2 regions of the Micromonospora sp. NPDC049044 genome follow, and region 1 is predicted to be linked to the other one. Evidence: riboswitches for the same ligand, from Rfam matches in the RefSeq annotation. Region 1 holds a riboswitch; the other holds the start of a gene.
What was found. A riboswitch is a leader RNA that binds a small molecule or an ion and turns the genes downstream of it on or off. The one in region 1 is predicted to bind cobalamin.
Positions count from the first base shown of each region.

Region 2: it holds a riboswitch for cobalamin, as region 1 does, so the genes downstream of both, AB0B85_RS25515 (ribonucleoside-diphosphate reductase subunit alpha) here and cobN (cobaltochelatase subunit CobN) in region 1, are expected to answer to the same signal.

Region 1 covers NZ_JBEZFA010000041.1:28,322-34,461, reverse strand. The annotation lists gene AB0B85_RS27410 (DUF5937 family protein) at 1-435, opposite strand, end outside; gene AB0B85_RS27405 (hypothetical protein) at 526-1,086, opposite strand; gene AB0B85_RS27400 (hypothetical protein) at 1,175-1,885, opposite strand; gene AB0B85_RS27395 (RNA polymerase sigma factor) at 1,878-2,459, opposite strand; gene AB0B85_RS27390 (hypothetical protein) at 2,579-2,914, shown strand; gene AB0B85_RS27385 (MBL fold metallo-hydrolase) at 2,926-3,633, opposite strand; cobalamin riboswitch at 3,983-4,112, shown strand; gene cobN (cobaltochelatase subunit CobN) at 4,451-6,140, shown strand, end outside.
Region 2 covers NZ_JBEZFA010000035.1:51,796-57,935, reverse strand. The annotation lists gene AB0B85_RS25530 (ATP-binding cassette domain-containing protein) at 1-330, shown strand, start outside; gene AB0B85_RS25525 (FadR/GntR family transcriptional regulator) at 432-1,154, opposite strand; gene AB0B85_RS25520 (enolase C-terminal domain-like protein) at 1,164-2,558, opposite strand; cobalamin riboswitch at 3,124-3,340, shown strand; gene AB0B85_RS25515 (ribonucleoside-diphosphate reductase subunit alpha) at 3,535-5,853, shown strand; gene AB0B85_RS25510 (ribonucleotide-diphosphate reductase subunit beta) at 5,907-6,140, shown strand, end outside.

The sequences.
Region 1 (6,140 bases):
CAGCCGCACCGCCCGCGTCGCGGCCGCGCCCCGCGCCCGGGACAACGCCATCAACTCGGCACCCACGCGATGGTCGGTCACGTCGGCGGACCGGCCGCCCACCCGCAGCAGCGGTCGGAGCATCGCGGCGGCGAACTGGGCGGGCGGCATCGCGCGCAGTGCCGCCACCGCCTGCGCCCAGTCGAGGGCCGGCGGCAGCGTCGGATCCGCGAACACTGTCGCGCGGACCGCCCGCACCGCGAACGACCAGGTATTCAGCTCCGCGACCAGGTCGGCTGGCAACTCGGCGAGGACGCGCGCCGCCCACTCCGCCCGCTCCGGGTGATGCTCGACGCCGACGAGCACGTGCCACGCCCAGGCCAACTCCACGATCGGCGAGACCGCGAACGTCACCGCCGTGGCCCGATCCGCGGGAAGCTGAAAGGTGATCGGCACGACCACACCCTAGGCGGCGGTGGCGGCGGGAGCGGGCGATGAGGTCGCCGCTCCCGCCTCGCTCGACGTCGTTGGCCACACCGGGGTGGCTCAGGGGGCGTAGACCAGGTCCATCGTGTCGGTGTGCCCGGACCAGCGTAGGTCGAGATGCCAGCACCCGGCCTGCGGCATGTCGATGATCGACGGACCGGGGCCGCCGGCGACCTCCCGGGTCACCCGGGTGTCGGTGCCGTCAAGCGTCGCGGTGATGACAAGGGCCGCCGGTGCGGTCGGGTCGGGTGAGGTCGTGGCGGCGCGGGCCACCCACAGGATCTTGTTGTTCGATCCGTCCTTGCGGACCTGGCGCAGCGGGTGGGCGAAGAGCACCGCCACGATGTCACCCTTTGCCCCGACGACGTGTGGCCCACTGCTGCCCCCGTGGAACCCGGTGTCCGCCCAGTCGGGCAGCGACGTCGTCTCGACCCGTGAGTGGCAGCCCGTCGCGGCGCCCGCGACGCCCGCGGCGCCTGCGGTGGTCGCGGCGCCCGCGCTGCTCGGCGTGGTGGTCGGCGCGGTGGTGGTCGGCGCGACCGACCCGCCGCCGGTCGTGGTCGCGCACCCCGCCAGCAGAAGCACCGATGCCGCCAGCAGCGACCTGCCCCGTGAACCCATCTCTACCTCCGGTACCCGTCGACAACCTCTCGCATCTTCAGGACACCGGCCGAGCCCGTCAGGTTCCCAGCTCCGATGAAACAGACCCCTAGCGCAGCGAACGGGCGATCTCGATCGCCTCGGCCTTGCTGACGGCACCCTCAAGCCGGTAGCTCACGTCGCCGTCCGCCCAGATCAGGGTCGAGGCGGCAAGCCGGGCGGTCTCCTGGCGGATCTGGCCCGAGCGGTCCACGTACGACAGCACGTGCGGACCGTCCACCCACACCGCGAAGCCACCGTTGACCTCGACCCAGCCCACACCCGCCGGCATGACCTCCTTGTGGAAGGACAGATTCAGCCGACCGTCGAACGCGTCGATGCGCAGCGCGCCGCCGTCATAGAGCAGCGTCGCGACCCGACAGGTGCCCGCCGGGTCGGGGTCGGCGACCTGCACCCGCTCGGGCGGGCCCAGCTTCGCCGGTAGCCGGATCGGGAACCGCACCGCACGTTGGGCCTCCTGCAGCCCGGTGACCCGCTGCGCGGGCAACGGCGACGCGACGCCACCGGGCAACGACGGGGTGGGCGAGACGGCGATGCTCACGCCGGCGAAGCGCAGCAGGCCGGTGACCGCGTCGGCGATGGCGGCACGGGTCGGCGGCAACACCGCCACCAGCACGGCGACGAGCACCGCAGCGACGAGCGGGCGCCACCGCCGCGCCGGTCGGCGCAGCCGGCCGCGGACCGCGGCGCGCACGTCGGGCGGCTCGGGCGTCTCCAGCCAGGCGGACAGGTCGCGCAGTTCCCGTTCCAGGTCAGCCATGCCGTACCTCCTCCCGGTCGAGCAGGCCGCGAAGCTTCGCCAGGGCCCGGGACGTGCGCGACTTCACAGTGCCCCGCGGCCAGCCCAGGGCCGCCACCGTCTCCTCCTCGCTGAGGTCGAGGAAGAACCGGCAGACGATCACCTCGCGGTCGCGTACGGGTAGTTGGCGCAGCGCCTGCACCAGGGCGGTGCGACGCTCACCGGCGAGAACCGCACCCACCGCCCCGTCCTCGGCGATCTCCGAGGTCGGGTCCGCCGCCGCGGCGCGCAGGACGAGCCCGTCGCGCCGGCCGCGCGACCGGTGCAGGTTGCGGGTCTCGTTGGCGACGATCGCGAGCAGCCACGATCGGAAGGACGACTCGCCCCGGTAACGGGACAACTTGCGGTACGCCTTCACGAACGCCTCCTGGATGACGTCCTCGGCGTCCGAACCCGCGCCGAGCAGCACCGCCGTCCGGAACGCGGACGCGGTGTGCCGAGCGACCAGGAGGTCGTACGCCGCCAGGTCGCCGGAGCGGGCGCGGGTGACGAGTGCGTCGTCGTCCAGGGGAACCTCCGTTCGGGTCACACTCATGACACCGCCCACGCCTGGCGGGTTCCACCCTCGTCGGGTCAGCTTTCTCCCATCCGGCGTGCAGGGTATTGCCAGGAATCGGTGCTGCACTTGCGGGGCGTCGAGGAGAGGGGTTGGGCATGAGCTGGTTCAGTCGCCGGTCACGGGGTGCCGAGGCGACCCCGACGAAGCTGGACCGCGAGGCGACCCGGGACGACCTCGCCGCGCTTGAGGCGTTCGTCCTGAGCCGGCGCGGGGTGGAGTTCTACCTGGAGCCGGAGACCACCGCCACGGACACCACTGTGGTGGCGATCGCCCACGACGGGGAGTGGATCCGTCGGCGTACCGGCACGCCACGGGCGGCGGGATCCATCGCCCGCAAACACGCGGTGCCGTTGTACGAGGCGGGCCGGACCGGCTACCCGGAGCGGATGCGGGTGTGGAACCGCGCCCACCCGGAACGGCACGCCCGCTGAGGCCGGTCCGCTCAGGCGGGTCCGACCGCCGCGCGGGCCTGCTCAAGCGTCATCGGCTCGGCGTGACTCGACACGTACCAGTGGTAGGTGTCGTCGAGCAGCCGTCGGACCAGGCCCAGGTCGAGGTCGTCGTTGGGGCGGCGCAGGTGCGCCGGCGGGGGGTAGAAGCAGTCGCCCAGCAGCATGACGCCCGAGTCGGGCACCAGCACGACCGTCGAGTCCGGTGCGTGCCCGCCGCCGACGTGGCGTAGCCCCACCCCGACCGGCAGTTCGTCCCGCTCGGCGAAGACCCGGGTGGGCGGCAGGATGGTGAAGTCCGCCCAGGAGTCCATGGCCCGGGCCCGGGCCCGAAAGCTCGGGCCGAGGCGGGGCTCGGCGCGGACCTGCTCGTCCAGGTAGCGGTGACTCCACGGTCGGGCGGCTTCGGCGCGCAGCAGCGGCACGGCCGTCTGGTGCCCGACGATCTCGACTCCCGGCCACGCGCAGGCGCCCCAGACGTGGTCCCAGTGGTGGTGGGTGTAGACGAGCCAGCGCGGCGGCGGCAGCCCGGCGGCGGTCAGCGCCGCCTGGATGTCGCGGGCGTGCCCGGGGCTCTGCCCGGCGTCGATCATCACACTGCCGCGTTCGTCGGCCACGACGGCGACGCCGGCCTGGACCGCCGCTGGGTCCGGATCACCTGGGCAGAGCCAGACCCGGCCGGCGAGCCGGTGAAATCGCATGGCGACGATGGTGATCGACCTCCGGGATCGATTGCGGACGTTGCTGCGGTGGTCGCCGATCCTAGGTGACCGCGCCGCCTGACACCGCCCTGCCGGCCGACCGTCGCAGGTCAGCGCGGGTGTGCGCACCCCGCTCGGCGTCACCTGACGCACCGCGGGAACGGCCGCCCCGCCGCGCGCGGCACAGCAGAGAAAGCGAGATGCCGCATAGGCCGGCGCCATTGCCGGGCGCGACTTCGTGGCGATCATTATCGGCGTATGTCAATGGACTGCGCCCGCTTGACGGCCTCGGGGTCGACGTTGACCGGCGGCGCGGCGGTGTGGCAGCATTCGCGGCCTGACGGCAGTGAAGGAAGTCGGTGCGAATCCGACGCGGTCCCGCCACTGTCACCGGGGAGCGATCCCCCCTCGTGAGTCACGGCCGTGTGTCTGCGGTTGGAAGGCCGGGGGAGAGCGTCGATCCGGAAGCCAGGATACTTCGGCCGTCGGGACGTACCCCAGGGCGTGGACACCCGAGGAGGACCCGATGACGCACGGCGTCGCACACATTGACGACAATCACCACGACAGGTGTCGTGGGCGCCGCACCGCGCCCACGACCGGCCGCGCCGGCATCCAGAGCGCCGGCCGCGCCGGCGGGCTCCAGGTCGGCCGAGCGGGCCACCGGTCCCGCTGAGCTGAGCGCCCGGCGCCGACCGACCCCCCGACGTCCGCGTCGACAGGTCCGGTCGCGCCGTCGTACCGGCTGACGCCGCACCCACCCGCTTCGTCCAGGTCGCCTCAGTGGCGGCCGGGGCGTCACTCTCCGGAGCCTGCCGTGCGCATCCTGCTGCTCTCCACCGCCGACACCGACCTGCTCGCCGCCCGCGCCAGCGGCGCCGACTATCGGCTCGCCAACCCCGCCCGCGTCGCCGCCGACGAGGTGCCCGCCCTGCTCGACGGGGTGAACCTCGCCGTCGTACGCCTGCTCGGCGGTCGACAGGCCTGGCCGGACGGTCTCGCCGCGGTGCTCGCCACCGGTGTGCCGACGGTGGTGCTCGGTGGCGAGACGCTGCCCGACGCGGAGCTGATGGCCATCTCCACAGTGCCGTCCGGGGTCGTCACCCAGGCGCTCGCGTACCTGGTCGAGGGTGGGCCGGACAACCTCGGGCAGCTGGCCCGGTTCCTCTCCGACACGGTGCTGCTCACCGGCGAGGGGTTCGCCCCGCCCGCCCGCACCCCGGCGTACGGCGTGCACGGCGCGCACCTGGCCGACCCGTACCGGCCCACGGTGGGGATCGTCTTCTACCGGGCACACGCGCTGGCCGGCAACACCGGCTTCGTCGACGTGCTGGTCGACGCGGTGCGGGAGGCCGGCGGCAGTCCGCTGCCGATTTTCTGCGGCTCGCTGCGGGGGCTCACCGCCGACAGTGGACCGCTCGGGCTCTTCGCCCGCTGTGACGCGCTGCTGGTCACCGTCCTCGCGGCAGGTGGCGCGGTCGCCGCGGACGCCTCCGGCGGCGGCGACGAGGACGCCTGGGACGTCGGCGCCCTGGCCGCCCTTGATGTGCCGATCATCCAGGCGCTCTGCCTGACCAGCACCCGCGAGCAGTGGGCCGGCAGCGACGCCGGGCTGTCCCCGTTGGACGCCGCGATGCAGGTGGCCATCCCGGAGTTCGACGGCCGGATCGTCACTGTGCCGTTCTCGTTCAAGCAGATCGACGCCGACGGCCTCTCCGTCTACGTCGCCGATCCCGAGCGGGCCGCCCGGGTCGCCGGGATCGCGGTGCGTCACGCCCGGCTGCGGTACGTGCCCAACGGTGACAAGCGGGTCGCCGTGGTGCTCAGCTCGTACCCCACCAGGCACTCCCGGGTCGGCAACGCCGTCGGGCTGGACACTCCGGTCTCGGCGGTCCGGCTGCTCGCCGCGCTGGCCGAGGACGGCTACGACCTGGGCGACGGCCCGATGCCCGACGACGGTGACGCGTTGATCCACGCGCTGATCGCCGCCGGTGGGCACGACGTGGAGTGGCTCACCCCGGAGCAGTTGGCCGCCGCCGAGGCCCGGATACCGGGGGACACGTACCGGCGGTGGTTCGACAGGGTCCCCGCCGAGCTGCGCGAGCGGATGCGCGAACACTGGGGTGAGCCGCCCGGCCAGCTCTACACCGAGAGTGGGGACATCGTCCTCGCCGGGCTGCGCTTCGGCAACGTGGTGCTGCTGATCCAGCCGCCGCGTGGGTTCGGGGAGAACCCGATCGCCATCTACCACGACCCGGACCTGCCGCCGAGTCACCACTACCTGGCCGCGTACCGCTGGCTGGCCGCCCCTGTCGACGACGGCGGCTTCGGCGCGGACGCCGTCGTGCACCTGGGCAAGCACGGCACCCTTGAGTGGTTGCCCGGCAAGGGCCTCGGCCTGGCCGCCGGCTGCGCGCCCGACGCGGTCCTGGGTGACCTGCCGCTGGTCTACCCGTTCATCGTCAACGACCCCGGCGAGGGCACCCAGGCCAAGCGCCGGGCGCACG
Region 2 (6,140 bases), on a different contig from region 1:
GCGATGCTGTCCGGTGGGCAGCGACAGTGCGTCGCGGTGGCCCGCGCGATCATCTGGGCGACGAACGTGGTCATCCTCGACGAGCCGACCGCGGCGCTCGGTGTCGTTCAGACCGGGCGGGTGCTCGACGTTGTCCGGCGGGCCCGCGACGCCGGCATGTCAGTGGTGTTGGTGAGCCACAACATGCCGCAGGTGCTCGAGATCGCCGACCGGGTCGAGGTGCTGCGCCTCGGCCGTCGGGCGGCCCGGCTGCGCGCGGACGAGGTCACCACCGACGACCTGGTCGCCGCGATGACCGGCAGCACCAGCGGAGAGCGGGACGAACGCTGAATTCGTCGACCGGGGCGCGCGCGATCACAGGATCGGGCGCGCCCCGGGCCGTCGGGCCGTGCGCGGGTGCGAAGCGGGTCGTCGTACGCCGGGGTGGGCGCTCAGAACCGCGCCGGCTCGATGGTGGCGTCACCGTCGTCGGGCTGTCCGTGCAGCGCTTCCTCGACCCCGATCAGGTGGTTGGCCATCCGGATCCGGGCGCGCTCCGGGTCCCGGGCCTGCAGGGCCTTCAGGATCGCGACGTGCTCGTCGTGGGTACGCCGGTCCGCGCCCTCCTCGTGCAGGCTGCGCCAGAGCCGCCCGCGCAGGGTGCGCCCGGCGAACGCCTCGATCAGACCCACGAGCACCGGATTGTCCGCGTGCACCGCGATGATCCGGTGGAACGCGATGTCGATCTCCATGATCCGTTCGTGCTCCTGCGGCGACTGACCGGCGATCAGACCGGCCTCGTCGAGGAGATCCGCCGCCTGGGCGAGGGCCTCGTCGGTGATCCTGGTCGCCGCCAGGCGGGCGGCCTCGCACTCCAGCAGCCGCCGGACGATGTGGACGTGCCGCGGGTCGCCCTGGCCCTGGAAGTCGACGACGAAGCCCATCGGGGCCAGCAGCTGCGGCGCGTCGAGGTTTGTGACATAGGTGCCGTCACCCTGCCGGATGTTGACGATGCCGAGGATCGACAGCGCCGACATCCCCTCGCGTAGCGAGCCGCGTGAGACGCCGAGCGACTCGGCGAGGTCCTTCTCGATGGGCAGTCGATCCCCGGGCTTGAAGTGCCCTTCGAGGATCATCCGCTTGATGCCGTTCACCACCTCGTCGGTGCGCGACATGACAACCCCCTAGCGGCCGGCGGGGGTGGCCGTCCCACCCGCGATCACATACGGCTCCGAAGGTGACACCGTAGTCGGGTCTGTCGCCGCCCAGTAGTGGCCGTCGGGAAATCGGTAGAGCTCGACCGACTCGGGGCGCATCCGGGTGGAGTAGCCGGGCGCGCGGGGCAGGACGTAACCGCTGCCCGAGCCGGTGTCCTCGATGATGCACGGGTCGGTGAAGTGCTCGTGCAGGTGGTCGACGAACTCGGTGACCCGGTCGGTGAGATCTCCCGAGATCGCGACATAGTCGAGCACCGACACGTGCTGGACCATCTCGCACAGCCCGACGCCGCCGGCGTGGGGGCACACCGGGATCTCGAACTTCGCGGCGAGCAGCAGCACGGCGACGATCTCGTTGATGCTGGCCAACCTGCCGGTGTCAAGCTGGCAGAAGTCGATGGCCTCGGCCTGGAACAACTGCTTGAACATCACCCGGTTGTGGCAGTGTTCGCCGGTGGCGACTCCGATCGGAGCGACGGCGCGGCGGACGGCGGCGTGCCCGAGGATGTCGTCAGGGCTGGTCGGCTCCTCGATCCACAGTGGTTCGAACTGCGCGAGGGCCTTGACCCACTCGATCGCCTGACCGACGTCCCACACCTGGTTGGCGTCGATCATCAGGTGGCGGTCCGGACCGAGGATCCCCCGGGCGATGCCGCACCGGCGGATGTCGTCGTCGAGGTTGGCGCCCACCTTCAGCTTGACGTAGCCGTAGCCGGTGTCCACCGCCTCCTGGCACAGCCGGCGCAGCTTGTCGTCGCCGTAGCCGAGCCAGCCCGCCGAGGTGGTGTAGGCGGGGTAGCCGGTCCGGTTCAGCTCGGCGAGCCGGGCCGCCTTTGTGCTCTCCTTGGCGCGCAGGATGGCAAGCGCCTCGTCCCGGGTCAGCGCGTCGGACAGATAGCGCAGGTCCGCGATGTCGACGAGCTGCTCGGGGGACATGTCGACGAGCAGCCGCCACAGTGGCTTGGCGGCGAGCCGGGCGACCAGGTCCCACGACGCGTTCAGCACGGCGGCCAGCGACAGGTGCACGACGCCCTTTTCCGGGCCGAGCCAGCGCAGTTGGGAGTCGGAGGTGAGCAGGCGGTAGACCGCTCCCATGTCGGCCGCCATCGTGGCGACGTCCACGCCGACGAGGCGCTGTGCCTGGTGGACGGCCGCCGCGACGACGATGTCGTTGCCCCGGCCGATGGTGAAGGTCAGGCCGTGGCCCGCGAGTGGCGCACCGGTGCTGTCGACGCCGTCGGTGTGCAGGACGACATAGGCCGCCGAGTAGTCGCCGTCCTTGTTCATGGCGTCGGAGCCGTCAGCGGTCAGGGAGGTGGGGAAGCGGACGTCCTCGACGGTGACGGCGGTGATCTGCGGCATGCGCTCCTCGCCCGGCTAGGCTAAAGATCTGATGATCTCTGGGAGTATACGGAGGGTCAAACCGACGCGTCAACGACGTCGATCACCCAGGAATCGAAGACATCTAATGTTTTTCGTGCTACGGATTCATCGATGTGTCGTCGTCGTCTTGGCCGCCCTGCCTGGTCCGCGAGCCCTCAGGGCGCTGCTGGCGGTATTCGTCGCGCTGGTGGGCGCGCGCACCACGCCGCGGCTGCTGCTCCACTCGCGGCCTGCTGAGGCACTCCCGGTCCGATGGGGTGTTGGAGCGGGTCGCGCCAAGTAACCCAGAAGATTGGATGTCCACTCTGGAAACTCACATTGACGACCGGGTATGGGTAGGGTTCCTTACATTCGAAGACCTAATACATCACACCTTTCCGCATGTCGGCATCTGCTCCGGTGTCGCCTGCCGCGCGGCGTTCGTCGGCCCCGCGTCGAGCCGGGCCGACCCGGCGCCTCGGTGCCGGTGACGACCATCACGGGCATCGCCATCGACACGCCCGGCACCGACATGTGGGGTGTGACAACGGCAGCGTCCCTATATATGGTGTCGAGCGCAGCTGGTTCGGCCGCTCTCCCGAGCGGTCGAGGCAAGAGGGAACCCGGTGCGAATCCGGGACTGTCCCGCAGCGGTGAGTGGGAACGACAGCCGTCATGAGCACTGGGCCACGAAGTGGCCTGGGAAGCGACGGTCAGTAGGAGACCGGCCAACCCGGTAGTGCCCACGAGTCCGAAGACCTGCCAGCGCGCCGCGTACCCGCACCCGGGTGGGCGGCGGTCCGAGGCCGCGTGGGACGGCTGACGCCACCTGACCCACGCCGCGCCGGCGTGGCGTCCGCCGGTGTCCGTCTCCACGCGTTCGAGGGCCATCAGGTCTCGAACTCGCGAGGAGTGAGTGGTGACAGTCACCGAGGTAGCCCCGGCAGGCGGCGACGCGGCAGTGCGGCGCACGACCATGCAGGTCCGCAAGCGCGACGGCGGCACCGAATCCGTGGACGTGAACAAGATCGTCCGGGCGGTCGAGCGGTGGGCCGACGACCTGGCCGACGTCGACCCGATGCGCGTCGCCACCCGCACGATCAGCGGCCTGTACGACGGCGCGACGACTGCCGAGCTGGACCGGCTCTCCATCCAGACCGCAGCCGAGATGATCGGTGCGGAACCGCAGTACTCCCGCCTCGCCGCCCGGCTGCTGTCCGCCTACGTCGACAAGGAGGTACGTCGGCAGGGCATCGCCTCGTTCAGCGCGGCGATCCGGGTCGGCCACGCCGAGGGCCTGATCGGCGACGACACCGCCGCGTTCGTCGCCGCACACGCCCCGATCCTCGACGCCGCCGTCGATCCGGACGGCGACCGACGGTTCGAGTACTTCGGCCTGCGCACCGTGTACGACAGGTACCTGCTGCGGCACCCCACCAGCCGGCTGGTGCTGGAGACCCCGCAGTACTGGCTGCTGCGGGTGGCCTGCGGCCTGTCCCGGACGCCGGACGAGGCGATCGGCTTCTACCGGCTCATCTCCAGCCTGGCGTACCTGCCCAGCTCGCCGACCCTGTTCAACTCCGGCACCCGGCACACCCAGATGTCCTCCTGTTACCTGGTCGACTCGCCGCGCGACGAGCTGGACTCGATCTACGCGCGGTACGCCCAGGTCGCCAACCTGTCCAAGTTCGCCGGCGGCATCGGGATCGCGTACTCCCGGGTCCGGTCCCGGGGCGCGCTGATCCGCGGCACCAACGGGCAGTCCAACGGGATCGTGCCGTGGCTGCGCACGCTTGACGCGAGCGTCGCCGCCGTCAACCAGGGTGGCCGGCGCAAGGGCGCGGCCTGCGTCTACCTGGAGCCGTGGCACCCGGACATCGAGGAGTTCCTGCAGCTGCGGGACAACACCGGCGAGGACGCCCGGCGCACCCACAACCTCAACCTGGCCAACTGGATCCCGGACGAGTTCATGCGCCGGGTCGAGGCCGACGAGCTGTGGTCGCTGTTCGACCCGCACGAGGTGCCCGAACTGCCCGACCTGTGGGGGGAGCGGTTCGACGCCGCGTACCGGGAGGCCGAGGCGGCGGGCCGTTACGTGCGGCAGGTCCCGGCACGGGAGCTGTACGGGAAGATGATGCGCACCCTCGCCCAGACCGGCAACGGGTGGATGACCTTCAAGGACGCCGCGAACCGGCTGTGCAACCAGACCGCCGAGGACGGCAACGTGGTGCACCTGTCCAACCTCTGCACGGAGATCATCGAGGTGTCCAGTGACGCCGAGACGGCAGTGTGCAACCTCGGCTCGGTGAACCTCGCCGCCCACCTCACCGACGACGGCATCGACTGGGAGCGGCTGCGCGCCACGGTGCGGACCGCCGTCACCTTCCTCGACCGGGTCATCGACATCAACTACTACCCGACCGCGCAGGCGGCGGCAAGCAACCCCCGCTGGCGGCCGGTCGGGCTCGGGCTGATGGGCCTGCAGGACGTCTTCTTCGCGCTGCGGCTGCCGTTCGACTCCCCGGCCGCGCGGGAGTTGTCCACCCGGATCAGCGAGGAGTTGTACCTGACGGCGCTGGAGACCTCCGCCGACCTGGCACGGCAGTTCGGCGCGCACCCGGCGTACGGGCAGACCCGGGCCGCGCGGGGCGACCTGCAACCGGACCTGTGGGGTGTCGAGGGTACGCAGACCGCACGGTGGGACGCGCTGCGCGAGCGGGTCGCGGCGCACGGCCTGCGTAACTCGCTGCTGGTGGCCGTCGCCCCGACCGCGACCATCGCCTCGATCGCCGGGTGCTACGAATGCATCGAGCCGCAGGTGTCGAACCTGTTCAAGCGCGAGACGCTGTCGGGGGAGTTCCTCCAGGTCAACACCGCCCTGGTCCGCGAGCTGAAGGCCCGCGGTCTGTGGACCGACCGGGTGCGGTCGGCGATCAAGCGGGCCGAGGGCTCGGTGCAGGACATCGCCGAGCTGCCGGCCGCCGTCCGGGAGCTGTTCCGCACGGCCTGGGAGCTGCCGCAGCGTGCCCTGATCGACCTGGCCGCCGCCCGCGCCCCGTTCATCGACCAGTCCCAGTCGCTGAACCTGTTCCTGGCCGCGCCGACCATCGGCAAGCTCTCCTCGATGTACCTGTACGCCTGGAAGGCCGGGCTGAAGTCCACCTACTACCTGCGCTCGCGCCCGGCCACCCGGATCCAGCAGGCCACCGTCGCGCTCGTCGCCCCGGTGGCGGCCGACGCGGATGCGCTTGCCTGCTCGCTGGAGAACCCCGAGTCGTGCGAGGCCTGCCAGTGACAGTCGCCGACCCCACCACCGACACCGCCGTCTCCGACACGAGGACCACGCACATGCTGCTCGACCCCGGGATGGACCTCACCCTCCGCCCGATGCGCTACCCGCACTTCTTCGACAGGTTCCGCGACGCCATCCGCAACACCTGGACGGTCGAGGAGGTCGACCTGCACGCCGACCTCGCCGACCTGGACCGGCTGTCGCCGGCCGAGCGGCACCTGGTCAGCCGCCTGGTGGCGTTCTTCGCCACCGGCGACACCATCGTCGCCAACAACCTGGTGCTCAACCTC